DNA from 4 places in the Exiguobacterium sp. s143 genome. Region 3 is predicted to be linked to each of the others. Evidence: predicted binding sites of a transcription regulator. Region 3 holds the regulator's gene; each other region holds the start of a gene.
What was found. The regulator Rex, encoded in region 3, represses fermentation and respiration genes when NADH is low (regulators of the CRP and FNR family bind a similar motif). The targets are predictions, from matches to a motif close to TTGTGAAATATTTCACAA.
Positions count from the first base shown of each region.

Region 1: pflB (formate C-acetyltransferase) is a predicted target of Rex. The motif match lies at 2,085-2,102, and genes of this name have one in related genera.
Region 2: cydD (thiol reductant ABC exporter subunit CydD) is a predicted target of Rex. The motif match lies at 2,136-2,153, and genes of this name have one in related genera.
Region 4: KNQ03_RS04390 (cytochrome ubiquinol oxidase subunit I) is a predicted target of Rex. The motif match lies at 1,674-1,691, and genes of this name have one in related genera.

Region 1 is NZ_JACSMX010000005.1:54,312-57,499, reverse strand. It holds gene pflB (formate C-acetyltransferase) at 1-1,998, opposite strand, end outside; gene KNQ03_RS14385 (hypothetical protein) at 2,338-2,766, shown strand; gene KNQ03_RS14380 (DEAD/DEAH box helicase) at 2,795-3,188, shown strand, end outside.
Region 2 is NZ_JACSMX010000003.1:37,443-40,630, reverse strand. It holds gene cydC (thiol reductant ABC exporter subunit CydC) at 1-373, opposite strand, end outside; gene cydD (thiol reductant ABC exporter subunit CydD) at 370-2,100, opposite strand; gene KNQ03_RS11545 (Rrf2 family transcriptional regulator) at 2,309-2,791, shown strand; gene KNQ03_RS11540 (nuclear transport factor 2 family protein) at 2,814-3,182, shown strand.
Region 3 is NZ_JACSMX010000001.1:1,564,107-1,567,294, reverse strand. It holds gene KNQ03_RS08150 (ATP-binding cassette domain-containing protein) at 1-605, opposite strand, end outside; gene KNQ03_RS08145 (redox-sensing transcriptional repressor Rex) at 773-1,432, shown strand; gene KNQ03_RS08140 (twin-arginine translocase TatA/TatE family subunit) at 1,432-1,629, shown strand; gene tatC (twin-arginine translocase subunit TatC) at 1,637-2,416, shown strand; tRNA gene KNQ03_RS08130 (tRNA-Ala) at 2,521-2,596, shown strand; gene KNQ03_RS08125 (S8 family serine peptidase) at 2,821-3,188, shown strand, end outside.
Region 4 is NZ_JACSMX010000001.1:789,701-792,888, forward strand. It holds gene KNQ03_RS04385 (cytochrome d ubiquinol oxidase subunit II) at 1-145, opposite strand, end outside; gene KNQ03_RS04390 (cytochrome ubiquinol oxidase subunit I) at 158-1,555, opposite strand; gene KNQ03_RS04395 (N-acetyldiaminopimelate deacetylase) at 1,790-2,902, opposite strand; gene KNQ03_RS04400 (transcriptional regulator CcpC) at 2,886-3,188, opposite strand, start outside.

The DNA of each region.
Region 1 (3,188 bases), on a different contig from region 3:
AAGTGCTTTTGGAACGATCGAGAACGTGTAGGAAATCCCGTCGAGCGCATGTTCATATGGTAATTTTCCGACAGATGTCAGTGCGGCGACAGCTCCTTTAGTGTCACGTCCATGCATCGGGTTAGCACCCGGTGCGAATGGTTCACCCGCACGGCGTCCATCTGGCGTATTTCCTGTTTTTTTACCGTAGACGACGTTTGAAGTAATCGTCAGGACAGACTGCGTCGGAAGGGCATTGCGATACGTTGGATGTTTACGGATTTTCTCCATGAACAGTGTGACGAGATCGACCGCCATCTGATCCACCCGTTCATCGTTATTCCCGAACTTCGGAAACTCGCCTTCGATCTTGAAATCAACTGCAATCCCATCCGCATCTCGGATTGGACGAACTGTTGCGTAACGGATGGCGGATAGACTGTCAGCGACGACCGATAAACCAGCGATACCGCATGCCATCGTCCGTAAGATTTCTGGATCATGTAAAGCCATTTCAATCCGTTCGTAGCTATACTTATCATGCATGTAGTGGATGACATTCAGTGTGTTGACGTACAGTTCTGCGAGCCAATCGAGTTGACGATCATAAGCCGCCATGACGGTTTCGTAATCGAGTACTTCATCGAGCATCAGTGGTGTAGCTGGGGCAACTTGGATTTTGAGCTTCTCGTCCATTCCGCCATTGATCGTATAGAGTAATGCTTTTGCCAGGTTTGCTCGCGCACCGAAGAACTGCATCTGTTTCCCGATCTTCATCGCGGAGACACAACAAGCGATGCCGTAATCATCTCCATAAACCGGTAACATCAAATCATCGTTTTCATATTGAATCGAGCTTGAAACGATCGACATCTTCGCACAGAATTCCTTGAATCCGCGTGGAAGCTGAGTAGACCAGAGAACGGTTAGATTCGGTTCCGGTGCCGGACCAAGTGTCGAGAGAGTGTGTAAGAAGCGGAATGAACTTTTCGTGACGTTTGATCGTCCATCTTCACTCATTCCACCGATTGATTCCGTTACCCACGTCGGATCACCTGAGAACAGATCGTTGTAGTCTGGTGTCCGTAAGAACTTAACGATCCGAAGCTTCATGACGAAATGATCGACGAGTTCTTGTGCAGTCTCTTCCGTCAAGCGACCAGCCGCAAGATCACGTTCGACATAAATATCAAGGAACGTCGAGACTCGACCGAGTGACATGGCTGCCCCGTTTTGCTCTTTGATGGCAGCAAGATAGGCAAGATAGACCCACTGGAATGCTTCTTGTGCTGTTTCTGCAGGGCGGGAGAGATCGAAACCATAGCGAGCTCCAAGCTCGGTCAATTCCGTTAATGCGCGCAACTGTTCATTCATCTCTTCACGGTCGCGAATCATCGATTCAGATAAGAACCCGCCACGTGCCTTTAAATCCTTCTTACGTTCTTCGATCAAGCGTGCCGTTCCGTACAAAGCAACACGACGATAGTCACCGATGATCCGTCCGCGACCATAAGCATCAGGTAATCCGGTGATAATACCGGCTTTACGTGCAGCGCGCATCTCAGGGGTATAGGCATCGAAAACCCCTTGGTTATGTGTCTTCCGGTACTCGCTGAAAGTTTTCGTGACGGTCTCGTCTGCTTCAAAGCCATACGCAGCTAGGGCATCATTCACCATCCGAATCCCACCGCTCGGATGAATCGAACGTTTAAACGGTTCGTCTGTCTGTAAACCGACGATTTTTTCGAGTGAACGATTCAGATACCCTGCATCATGCGAGAGGATCGTTGATGGTGTTTTAGCATCGACGGCATACACACCACCACGTTGTCGCTCTTCATTCGTCAGCTGTAGAATTTGTTGCCAGAGACGTTCCGTTGCTTGCGTCGGACCGACTAAAAAGTGATCATCTCCTGTATATTCCGTGCGATTGAGTCGGATGAAGTCTGCGACATCAATCGTCTTTACCCATTCACCAGACGTAAAGTTCGTCCAAGCACTCGTTTTTTCTAATAACATGGATACCACTCCTTTAATATTGAGCTAATCATCAGTTCCTTATGTGAATAGTGTAACAAAAGGAAGGGGTGATTCCCTTTACGTTCATGTGAATGTTTTAACAAGTTGACAAACGTTGATATGACGGGCTTTCTTTATTTCTGTATTCATATGAAAATAGTTTAAAAAAAACAGTTTTAGATTGCTAATTCAAGGTTTTTTGGAAACTGTATGAGTTGATTTGAAAAAGATTCACTAGAACAGTTGAAACTGTGAGGAATGTCACGCTACGGTGCCTTGTATTTTTAAGACGTATCGTTGACAATGAAAAAGGGAATATAGAACGTGGAGGTGTGCCAAATGGAGTATGTATCATTAACACAACAAGGAGAGTATCAGTCAGGAGACTGGGTCTCGCTGAAAATCGGATCGGACGGTTCAACGCGAACGGGAATGATCACGGAATTCGAAAATGATGGATTCTGGATTCGGTTTGAAGATGATTTTGATTATGAAGACTTTATCGGCTATGATGAATCGTATTGGATTGCGCTTGTTCGTCGTCCGGTTGACGTAAAAGCGACGTATGCGAGTCTTGCGGAGTACCCGGCACTCGCTGCAGAATTACAGGATCGTGTCATCCAAGGATTCGAAATTTTAGAAGAAGAAGCCGGTGAAAGCGAGATTCGATTCCATATTCGATTGCTCGACGCAGGAAATGAATATACACAGACATTACGGGGATACCGTGATGCATCAGGAGATCATGTCGAATACGTAACGGCATGATGGAATTAAGAGAGTAGGAGAAATCGTTATGAACTTTACAAAACCATTTTTACAGGAAGCATGGGAACGCGCACGCTTTACGGAGTTGATGCCTGTTCAAGAACAAGCGATTCCGTTGTTGCGCGAAGGAAAAGATGTCCTGGCGGAAGCGCCGACAGGAACAGGGAAGACGCTTGCCTATGTCATTCCAGCTTTAGAAAAGATTGAAGTAGAAGAACCACACGTGCAAGTCGTGATCACGGCACCAACACGGGAACTCGTCATGCAAATTCATCAAGTCATTCAATTGTTTGCTCAAGGAAGTGGTATCAAATCCGGTGCATTCATTGGTGGTGTTGAATTAAAACGACAATATGAACGATTGAAGAAAAAACCACAAATCATTGTTGGAACGCCAGGGCGTCTCGTTGAGTTGATCGATT
Region 2 (3,188 bases), on a different contig from region 3:
TTTCGACGTCACCGACGATCCGAGCAAGTAAGTCCCCACTCCGGTATTTACCGAAAATTCCTGGCGCGAGCGGCTCGAGTCTCCGGTAGAACGACGTCCGGATATCACTAAGGATCGTAAACGTCGCCCGGTGCGAATAATAACGTTCCGCATACCGACTGACGGCGCGCGTCAGACTCGAGATTTTTTGCAGCGCAATCAAGACAGCAAGCGTCTGGATCGGTGGCAACAAGGCTGCCTTTGAAATCAGGTATCCACTTGCTGCGAATAAACCGACCGCTGTCACTCCGGCGAGGACACCGAAGAAGATCGACCAGGCGATATCGCGTTTTTGATGCACCATCAACCGAAAGACTCCTAGTAGTTCCTTCATCGTGTTTCCTCCCCTCTCTGGACGCTGCGCATCCGAGCATATTCCGAATCACGTCCAAGCAGTTCATCGTGAGTGCCACGATCGACGATTCGTCCGCCATCGAGGACGACGATTTGATCTGAGCGCTCGATCGTATGCAGGCGGTGTGCGACAGTAATGACTGTCGCTGCTTGTCCAAGCTGTTCGATCGCTTGTTGAAGCAATCGCTCCGTTTTGACGTCGAGTCCTGTCGTCGGTTCATCAAAGACGATGACGTTCGGTCGTTTCAAGAACGCTCGTGCCAGCGCAACGCGCTGTTTCTCGCCACCTGATAGACCACGTCCACCTTCTCCGATCACCGTGTCGATCCCTTCAGGTAACGTCGCAATCAGCTCCTCGAGCCCTGCTGCCTGCGCCGCCTCAAAAATCTCTTCCGGCGTCGCTTGACGGAGTTCACCGATCGCGATGTTTTCTGCCAGCGTTCCGGCATACAAATACGGATGCTGCGAGATGTAGCTCAACTGACGGAACCAGCTCGCTTCCTCCACCTGACTGCGATTAATCCCGTCGAGCAGAATCCGTCCTTCTTTTGGATCCGCGAGTCCGGCAATCAACTGTAAGACAGTCGACTTACCGGCACCACTGCGACCAATCAACGCCACCTTTTGATACGGTTCAATCGCAAGTGTCACGTCTTGTAAGGCAAAACGTCCTTCTTGATACGTAAAATCAACTTCATCCAAAACGATTCGTGGTGGACGGTTCATCGCAAGTTCTGATTGACCAAAGGCAACAGGACGATCGTCTGTCGTTAGTTCGGCTGCAATCTGTTTCGCTGCCGCGACACTACCGCGTCCTGTATGGAAGGCAGCACCCATCTCTTTTAAGGCAAGATAGTACTCTGGTGCCAACACGAGCATCAGGAACGCCGGGATGAAGGTGATGCTTTGGAACAGAATCAAGCGCAGACTGACTTCAAGTGCAATCATTCCCATGCTGAGCATCGAGATGAACTCAAGCATCAACGACGACAAGAAGGCGAGCTTCAAGACCGTTAACGTCGCATCCCGGAAATCAAGACTACTTTTTTCGATGACGTCACGTTGTCGTTTCGCACGACCAAATAACTTCAAGGTCGTCAGTCCTTGCAATGTATCAAGAAACGTTCCCGAGAATGCCGTCATCTTCTCGAGTTGAGCATCGGCCCGCTTTTGCGTCATGATGCCGATGATGATGTAGAACAATGGAATGAACGGTGCTGTGATCATCATGACGAGACCGGTGATCCAGTCATAGCTGAATGCTGCGATCAAGACCATCAAGGGAACAATCGTCGTCTGAACGACTTTCGGCAAGTATTGACTATAATAGCTGTCCATCTCGTCTACAGCGTCGAGCAAAACACTGACCTTCTGTCCCGCTTGCCCTTGTAGCATCATCTCGACCGAACGACCTGTGTATTTCGCGACGAGTGCTTCCCGAAGCGCCTGCTTCATGTGTGCCGATAACGTCGTACCGAGACGACCGTTCCAATACGTCACGGCGACCCGGAGCAACAGCATCCCGAGGACGACGAGTAGTAACGGAATGACGGCTTCAAACGGTTGTTCCTTCAGGAAAATCCGATCGACCGTCAACACGATACCATACGATTGACCAACGACCGCAACCCCCATCAGGAAAGCTGCCATGATGAATTGAATGAGAATACTACGTGGAATCTGAACGATTCCTTTTAATGGATTCATATACAAACGTCCTTTCACAAAGTGTGAACGACTTTTAGTGAATATTTTCACATATCGTACATTTAGTATACCGAATCCGGAACGGGGATGCCATGCAGATGCTGTCGAAAAGGTGTGACGGTTTTGTGAGAGCATATGACTCGACAATTCTTTCGAATAAAACTATTATGGATATACATTATCTACGTTTAACGAAAGGGGACTTCTCATGCAAATGAAAACCGGGGTCGAGCAATCTGTCTACGCGATGTTGCTCTTGACCTTCCTTCCGGATCGCGCTGTGTTGCCCGGTGAATTCATCAGCCAGCAACTTGGTGCCTCGCCGACTTATTTCCAAAAGCTCTTACGAAAACTCGTCCAAGCGGATCTGTTGTATTCCGTACCGGGTGTCAAAGGCGGCTTTCGTTTACGGCGTCCGGCAGACGAAATTCAAATCTTTGATGTCTATCAGGCAATCGAGGGCAAACAGACGTTGTATGCGTCAAGCGGTGTCTTCGAGGATTTGATGGGAATTCAGGAACAGGAAATCGGTCTACTCTCGAATCTAATGACAGAGGCGGAAGAGGCGTGGCAATCGACGTTAAAGCGCGAATCGATCGGCTCGATCCGTCAAGCAATCGATGCCTCCTGTCCACCGAAACATTTAGAACGGTTGCATGCGTTAATCACAGACCGGATGATGACACTTTAATGAACAGAAAGAGGTTTTTACTATGGTATTGAATCGTTATTTTGACTTATTCGACGCGTCACGCACGGACGCACAAGCTTTTGAGGATCTCGTTTCCTTATTCACGACAGACATCACGTTCGTTCTGAACGGACAACCAAAGCACGGCATCGACGCCTGGAAACAGTTCGTCCGTCATGTGTTCACGGCGAATCAGGATATTAAGCATATGTATGCGGGCTGGGAAGAAACAACACCAGGAACGTATGAAACACGCTGGGCAGTTTGCGGAAAACGAGCAGACGGTAGTGTCTTCACACAAGACGGAAAAGATATCGCACGTCTCGATGAAAACGGACGGATCGCTTACCTGGAGAACGTTCCAGATGATCCGACGATGTTCCGTTCATAAGAAGCT
Region 3 (3,188 bases):
AGCGTATCGATATCGAGGTGGTTGGTCGGCTCATCGAGAATGAGGAGCTCTGGTGCTTGCAGGAGCATCTTTGCTAAGGCAAGCCGTGTCCGTTGACCACCGGATAATGTCTGAATCCGGCGCGAGTAATCATCCGGATAAAAGCGCATGCCGTGCAAAACGGAGCGGATATTTGCTTCGAACTGATAACCACCCGCTTCTGAGAAGTCGTGTTGCGCTTGATCGTATGTCTTCAAGAGACGATCGTAAGCGACCGGGTCGTTCAAGATATGCTCCATACCCATTTCGATTTCCATCCGGCGCAATGTCCGTTCTTGTTCTTGGAGATGTTCAAAGACGGTCAGCATCTCGTTCCAGATCGTCTCGTTCGATTCGAGACCACTGTCTTGCGCGAGATAACCGATTTTGACATCCTTGCCTTTCATGATGTCACCCGAGTCATGACTGAGTTCGCCAGCGATGATTTTGAGCAAGGTCGATTTACCGGCACCGTTTCGTCCGACGAGCGCAATCCGGTCCCGCTCTTGTACTTCCAATTTGATATTTTCTAAAATCGGCTCGACGCCGAATGATTTCGAGAGTTGGTTGACTTGTAAGAGTATCATTTCCATCCATCCTTCCACCCTTTAGTCTATCACGAACAAAAGCGCGAGGTCCTGCGGAATATATTATTTGTGACTCTATGTGAAGTGGTTTACAATCAAGGAGAGTAGAAAGCTTTTTGCAAAGATTTGGGTGCCACGATGGATGTGGCCGAAGGGGGAACTGCAGGATGAATGGACCAGACACAAAAATTCCACAAGCGACAGCAAAACGGTTGCCGCTATATTATCGCTTCATCCAAAGTTTATACAATTCAGGCAAGCTCCGCGTCTCTTCTGCTGAGTTAAGCGAGGCGGTGAAGGTTGATTCAGCAACGATTCGTCGCGATTTTTCCTACTTTGGGGCATTAGGGAAGAAGGGGTATGGATACAACGTTCAACATCTCTTAACGTTTTTCCGCAAAACCTTGAATCAAGATGAGGTGACGAATGTTGCCTTAATCGGGGTCGGTCATCTCGGAACAGCGTTTGCAAATTATAACTTTTTAAAGAATAATAGTACTCGGATAGTCGTTGCGTTTGATGCGGACGAAGAGAAGGTCGGAACAACGACGCATGACGTTCCAATCTATCATGTTTCGGACATGAAAGAACAAATCGAAGCGAATCAGGTCGATGTTGCCATCTTGACGGTTCCATCCCAGTTCGCGCAGTCAGTAGCGGATGAGTTAGTCGAGTATGGTGTGACAGGCATCCTGAACTTTACGCCTGCACGGTTGAACGTGCCAGCGAGCGTCCGGGTCCATCACATTGATTTATCGATCGAGTTGCAGTCGTTAGTTTATTTCATGAAGCATTATTCGCAATCAGCTGAAGGAGTGAAATCATAATGGAAAACCTTATTCCGCTCACACTAGGTATCGGACCTGCGAGCATCGGATTAATCGCGGTCGTCGCATTGATCATTTTCGGACCGAAGAAGTTACCAGAATTCGGACGCGCTGCAGGTCAGACATTGAAAGAGTTCAAGAATGCCACGAACGGCATCATGGACGACGATAAAAAGGACGAACCGAAAGAGAAGTGATTGAATCATGACGGTTGATCAAGAGCAAAGCATGACGTCGCACCTTGACGAACTGCGTAAGCGGATCGTCTGGTCGCTTATCATCGTCGTCGTCCTGTTCGCTGTCGCATTTCCGCTCGTCCGACCGCTCGTTCGCTTCTTGCAAGCGGACTTAAAAGAGCTCGGCATCGGTTTGAATGCCTTCAACGTCGCCGATCCTTTAATGTTGTATTTAAATCTTGCGTTCATCATTGCGCTGATTTTAGCGTCACCGTTCTGGATGTATCAACTCTGGGCATTCGTCCGACCAGGACTTTATGACAAGGAGCAAAAAGCGACATTGACGTATATTCCGGTCATCTTCTTTCTATTTTTGGCTGGCGTAGCCTTCTCGTATTTCTGGTTGCTTCCCTTCTTGCTTGAAGTCTCAACGGATCTCGGGAAAGAGCTTGGAATCGAACAAGTCATCGGAGTGGAGAACTACTTCAGTTTCTTAATCCGATTGACGATGCCGTTCGGTCTTCTGTTCCAATTGCCGGTCGTGACGATGTTCCTGACGCGTCTTGGTCTCGTGACGCCATATTTCATGCGAAAGAATCGGAAATATGCGTACTTTGTGCTGTTCGTCGTTGCGGCATTGATCGCACCGCCGGATGTGACGTCACACTTGATGATCTCGGTGCCATTGTTCGTTCTCTATGAGATCAGCATCTTGATTTCTGCGCGGACGTACAAAAAGGTCTTGATCCTCGAGCAACAGGCAGAGCTTGAACGACAGGCGGATTTGATGCGTGAATTGAATAAATGAATCGTGAATTCCTTCCGACGATTTTGGAAGGAATTCTTTTTTATGAAAGCGTTATTTTTATATTGATAAAGCAGTTAGCGATGCGTATACTAAAGATAATTCATGGGGGCTTAGCTCAGCTGGGAGAGCGTTTGGCTGGCAGCCAAAAGGTCGTCGGTTCGATCCCGATAGTCTCCACCAATACCAAATATCCAACTCCTCGAGGCGTCGAGGAGTTTTTATTTTACTCCCAGTTTAATTCCTTAAAAATATAAAATGTCACGTAAAACAAATAAATTAAAAAAATAGGCAAATATAAATTGTTTATTTCCATTAAATTCATTAAACTAAATATACAGAATTTTCGTTTAACTGTTTTATCAGTAGTACTACTATGGTTTTACAGAAAAGGGGAAAACGAACGCATGAAGAAGAAGATTGCACTTATGGCAGCCGTCTTAATGACGTCTTCCAATCTAGTCAGTGCGCAAGGTGCACTGTCGTCGCAAGACAAAGCAACGGGTCAAAAACCGCAAGCGCTCTCGCTGAAGAAATCGGGGCAAGAGAAGCACTACAAACAATCGGATAAAGTCCGTGTCGTCATCGAGATGGAAGAGAAGCCGGCGATTCAAATCGCACAAGCTCAAAACAAGCGGTATAGCACATTGAGCAATGCCGAAAAAGAATCGATCAAAGATCGCCTCGTCAACGTCCAAAAATCAGTCAAGTCAGCTATCGCTAAAAAGGCGATTCCCGTTACATATAAGGAGAGCTTCACGACCGTCATCAACGG
Region 4 (3,188 bases), 770 kb from region 3:
GAATCAATCGATTCGTTAAATGATCCCGCTTCGTATATTTTGAATAAAAGGCGTAAAATCCAGCACCGAAGTCAATTGAGGCAACGATGAGATATCCGTACAGGAAAGTCCAGAGGACCGTAATTCCTAGTGTTTGAACGTCCAAATCGTTCCCTCCTTACTTGTTATCATCCACGAACATAGCTTCCCCACGTGCGTGGTGGTTTTCAGCAAGTTCTTGAAGTTCTTTTCCAACCGGGTTTTTCTTGAACATCCGTAATAATACGACTGTACAAATCGTACCGAGCATCAAGTACAAGGCACTGAATAGAATCAACATCGGACCGACGGCAGTTGATGTCGTCGCCGCATCTGCTGTCCGCATGATGCCGTAAAGTGTCCAAGGTTGGCGACCAATTTCAGCATACATCCAACCTGCTTCAATGGAAATCATCGCCAGAGGTCCACCGATGAAGACACCTCTTAAAATCCATTTGTTATAAGGATTTAATTTTTTCAAACGGAATGCCAAGATGAACAAGGCAGAGATGGCAGCCAAATACATACCAATCGAAACCATGATATCGAAGAAATAGTGAACGATCAGCGGTGCTTGATCTTCTTTTGCGAACTCATTTAGACCAATGACTTCTGTATCTGGAGCTCCACCCGCAAGGATCGAGAGTGCATATGGGATTTTGACGGCTCCCTTGATTTCATAACTGCCGTCTTCTTGCTGATCAAGTATCCCACCAAAGATCAATTCTGCTTCACTTGTCGTTTCAAAATGCCATTCAGCAGCCGCGAGTTTCTCTGGCTGATATTTCGCCAAGTATTTCCCTGAGAAGTCCCCGACAAGTGCCGTCGAGAAGGCAAAAATCAATCCAGCCATAACCGTTAAGCGAAGTGCTTTTTTGTGATACGCTGTTTCCGCTGCTGAGAGTGTTTTTTTGCGGAGTAAGTGGAACGCCGCGATTGCCGCCAAGATGAAGGCGACTGTCAAATAAGCCGATACGATGACATGTGTTGCTTTTGTAGGTGTTGCTGTATTGAACATTGCTTTTAATGGTTCAATTTGCGTTAGCGTTCCATTGACGATCTTAAATCCTTCTGGTGAGTTCATGAAGGAGTTGACCGTCGTAATGAAGAATGCTGATGCTGTCGCACCGATGACGACTGGAATCCCGATCAACCAGTGTAACCATGGGTTTTTGAATCGATCCCATGTATACAGGTAAATACCGAGAAAAATCGCTTCAAAGAAGAATGCGAATGTTTCCATGAACAGTGGTAATGCGATCGTTTGACCAGCCACTTGCATGAGTGACGGCCAAAGTAGTGATAATTGCAATCCGATGGCCGTCCCTGTCACGACACCGACTGCGACGGTAACGACGTATCCACGCGTCCACCGTCTTGCTAATAAAATATAATCCGGATCTTTGCGTTTCAGACCGATGAATTCAGCAGCGAGTACCATGAGTGGTACCCCGACGCCAATCGTCGCGAATATAATATGAAACGCTAATGTGAGCCCTGTCAACAATCGACTGAGCAATACGGGATCATTGAACATGTATATAGCCCCCTCTTCCTAAAACATACTTCTCTATATGGTCTATAACCGTATCATAGAGAACATAACCCTTTATGTCTGTTTATAATGTTTGATGTAACAAATTGTTCACATGTGCACGTGATTTTTTTCACAAAATGTTCGAAAACTCCTATTCTTACATATATAAAAAGCTCTCCCATTCTTGATTTCGAAAGGGAAAGCTTAATGTCCTTCATTATTTCATAAAACTTTTTAAACATATTCTCGGAAATAATGATCGAGTAAATCAATCACAAATGGAATCGCGGATTCATCCGGATTCAAGGTTGGTTGGTGAAGTCCAGATGTCGGATTGTCGACTCCGAGCCAAAACATCATCCCTGGAATTTCCTTCAACATGAATCCGAAGTCTTCTCCTGTCATTGCTGCATCACATTCAATGTAGTTCGCATTCATCTTGACGAATGATGAAAATTTATCAACGATGTGTCGGTCATTGACGACCTCGTAATAACGATTTCCGAATTGTAGATCAATCTTGACGCCAAACGAAGCTTCGATTCCTCGAATGATGTCACGAACGCGTCGTTCCAGTTTTTCCATGTCTTCTCCATTGAGTGCGCGCATCGTACCGTCAAGAACAGCTCTACCGGCGATGACGTTTTCCCGAATCCCGGCATCGACCTTTCCAATCGTAATGACGCTACAGTTCATCGGATTGATCGATCGACTGACGATTGTTTGCAGTTGCATGATCAAGGCTGCTTGCGCGACGACCGTATCAATCGTCAAATGAGGAAAGGCCGCGTGACCACTTTGACCATAAATCGTTATATGAACTTCTCGAGCACTCGCGAACAAGACGCCGGGACGGCTCGCAATCGTACCGACTGGATATTCCGGTGCAACATGAAGACCATACATCTCACTTGGACGATATTTTTCAAACAACGGACTTTTAATCATTGGTTCAGCCCCGCCCGGACCTTCTTCCGCTGGTTGGAATAAAAAGACGACATCATCCATGACCGGCAATTCAATGATTCGTTTCATCAACCCTAACGCAATCGATGTGTGCATATCGTGACCACAGGCATGCATGAAGCCTGGATGTTCCGAGCAAAATGGAAGACCTGTCGCTTCTTCAATTGGTAACCCATCAATGTCTGCCCGGTACCCAATCGTCCGATTTCCAGTCAATCCTTTCACTCGAACGAAAACACCTGTTTCAAACGTGTCATACGTGACACGATCTGGTGGATAAGCACGAATTTGTTCCAATATAAAAGCTTGCGTCTTAAATTCCTTGAACCCTGGTTCTGGTATTTTATGAAGCGCGCGCCGCATTTCAATGGCGTATTCCATCTGACTGACTTCCTCCTTCTTCTTTTACGATGTCCCAAAATGCTTGAACTTGTTTTAGTTCAAGCATCGATTCCGTAGACAAAATCCATGTATCTCGCTTTAATATTTTTCCAGACGATGTTTTTAAAGGAAGCTGCATGACTTCATTCGAATGCTGAATCGTCGACTCGGGTAAAATCGCAAATCCAATTCCATGTAGAGCCATCTGCTTACATGTCTCGATTTGATCGACGACCAACGTCCGAGATGGTGGACTTGCGAACCGATCTTGCCACCATTCTAAAAT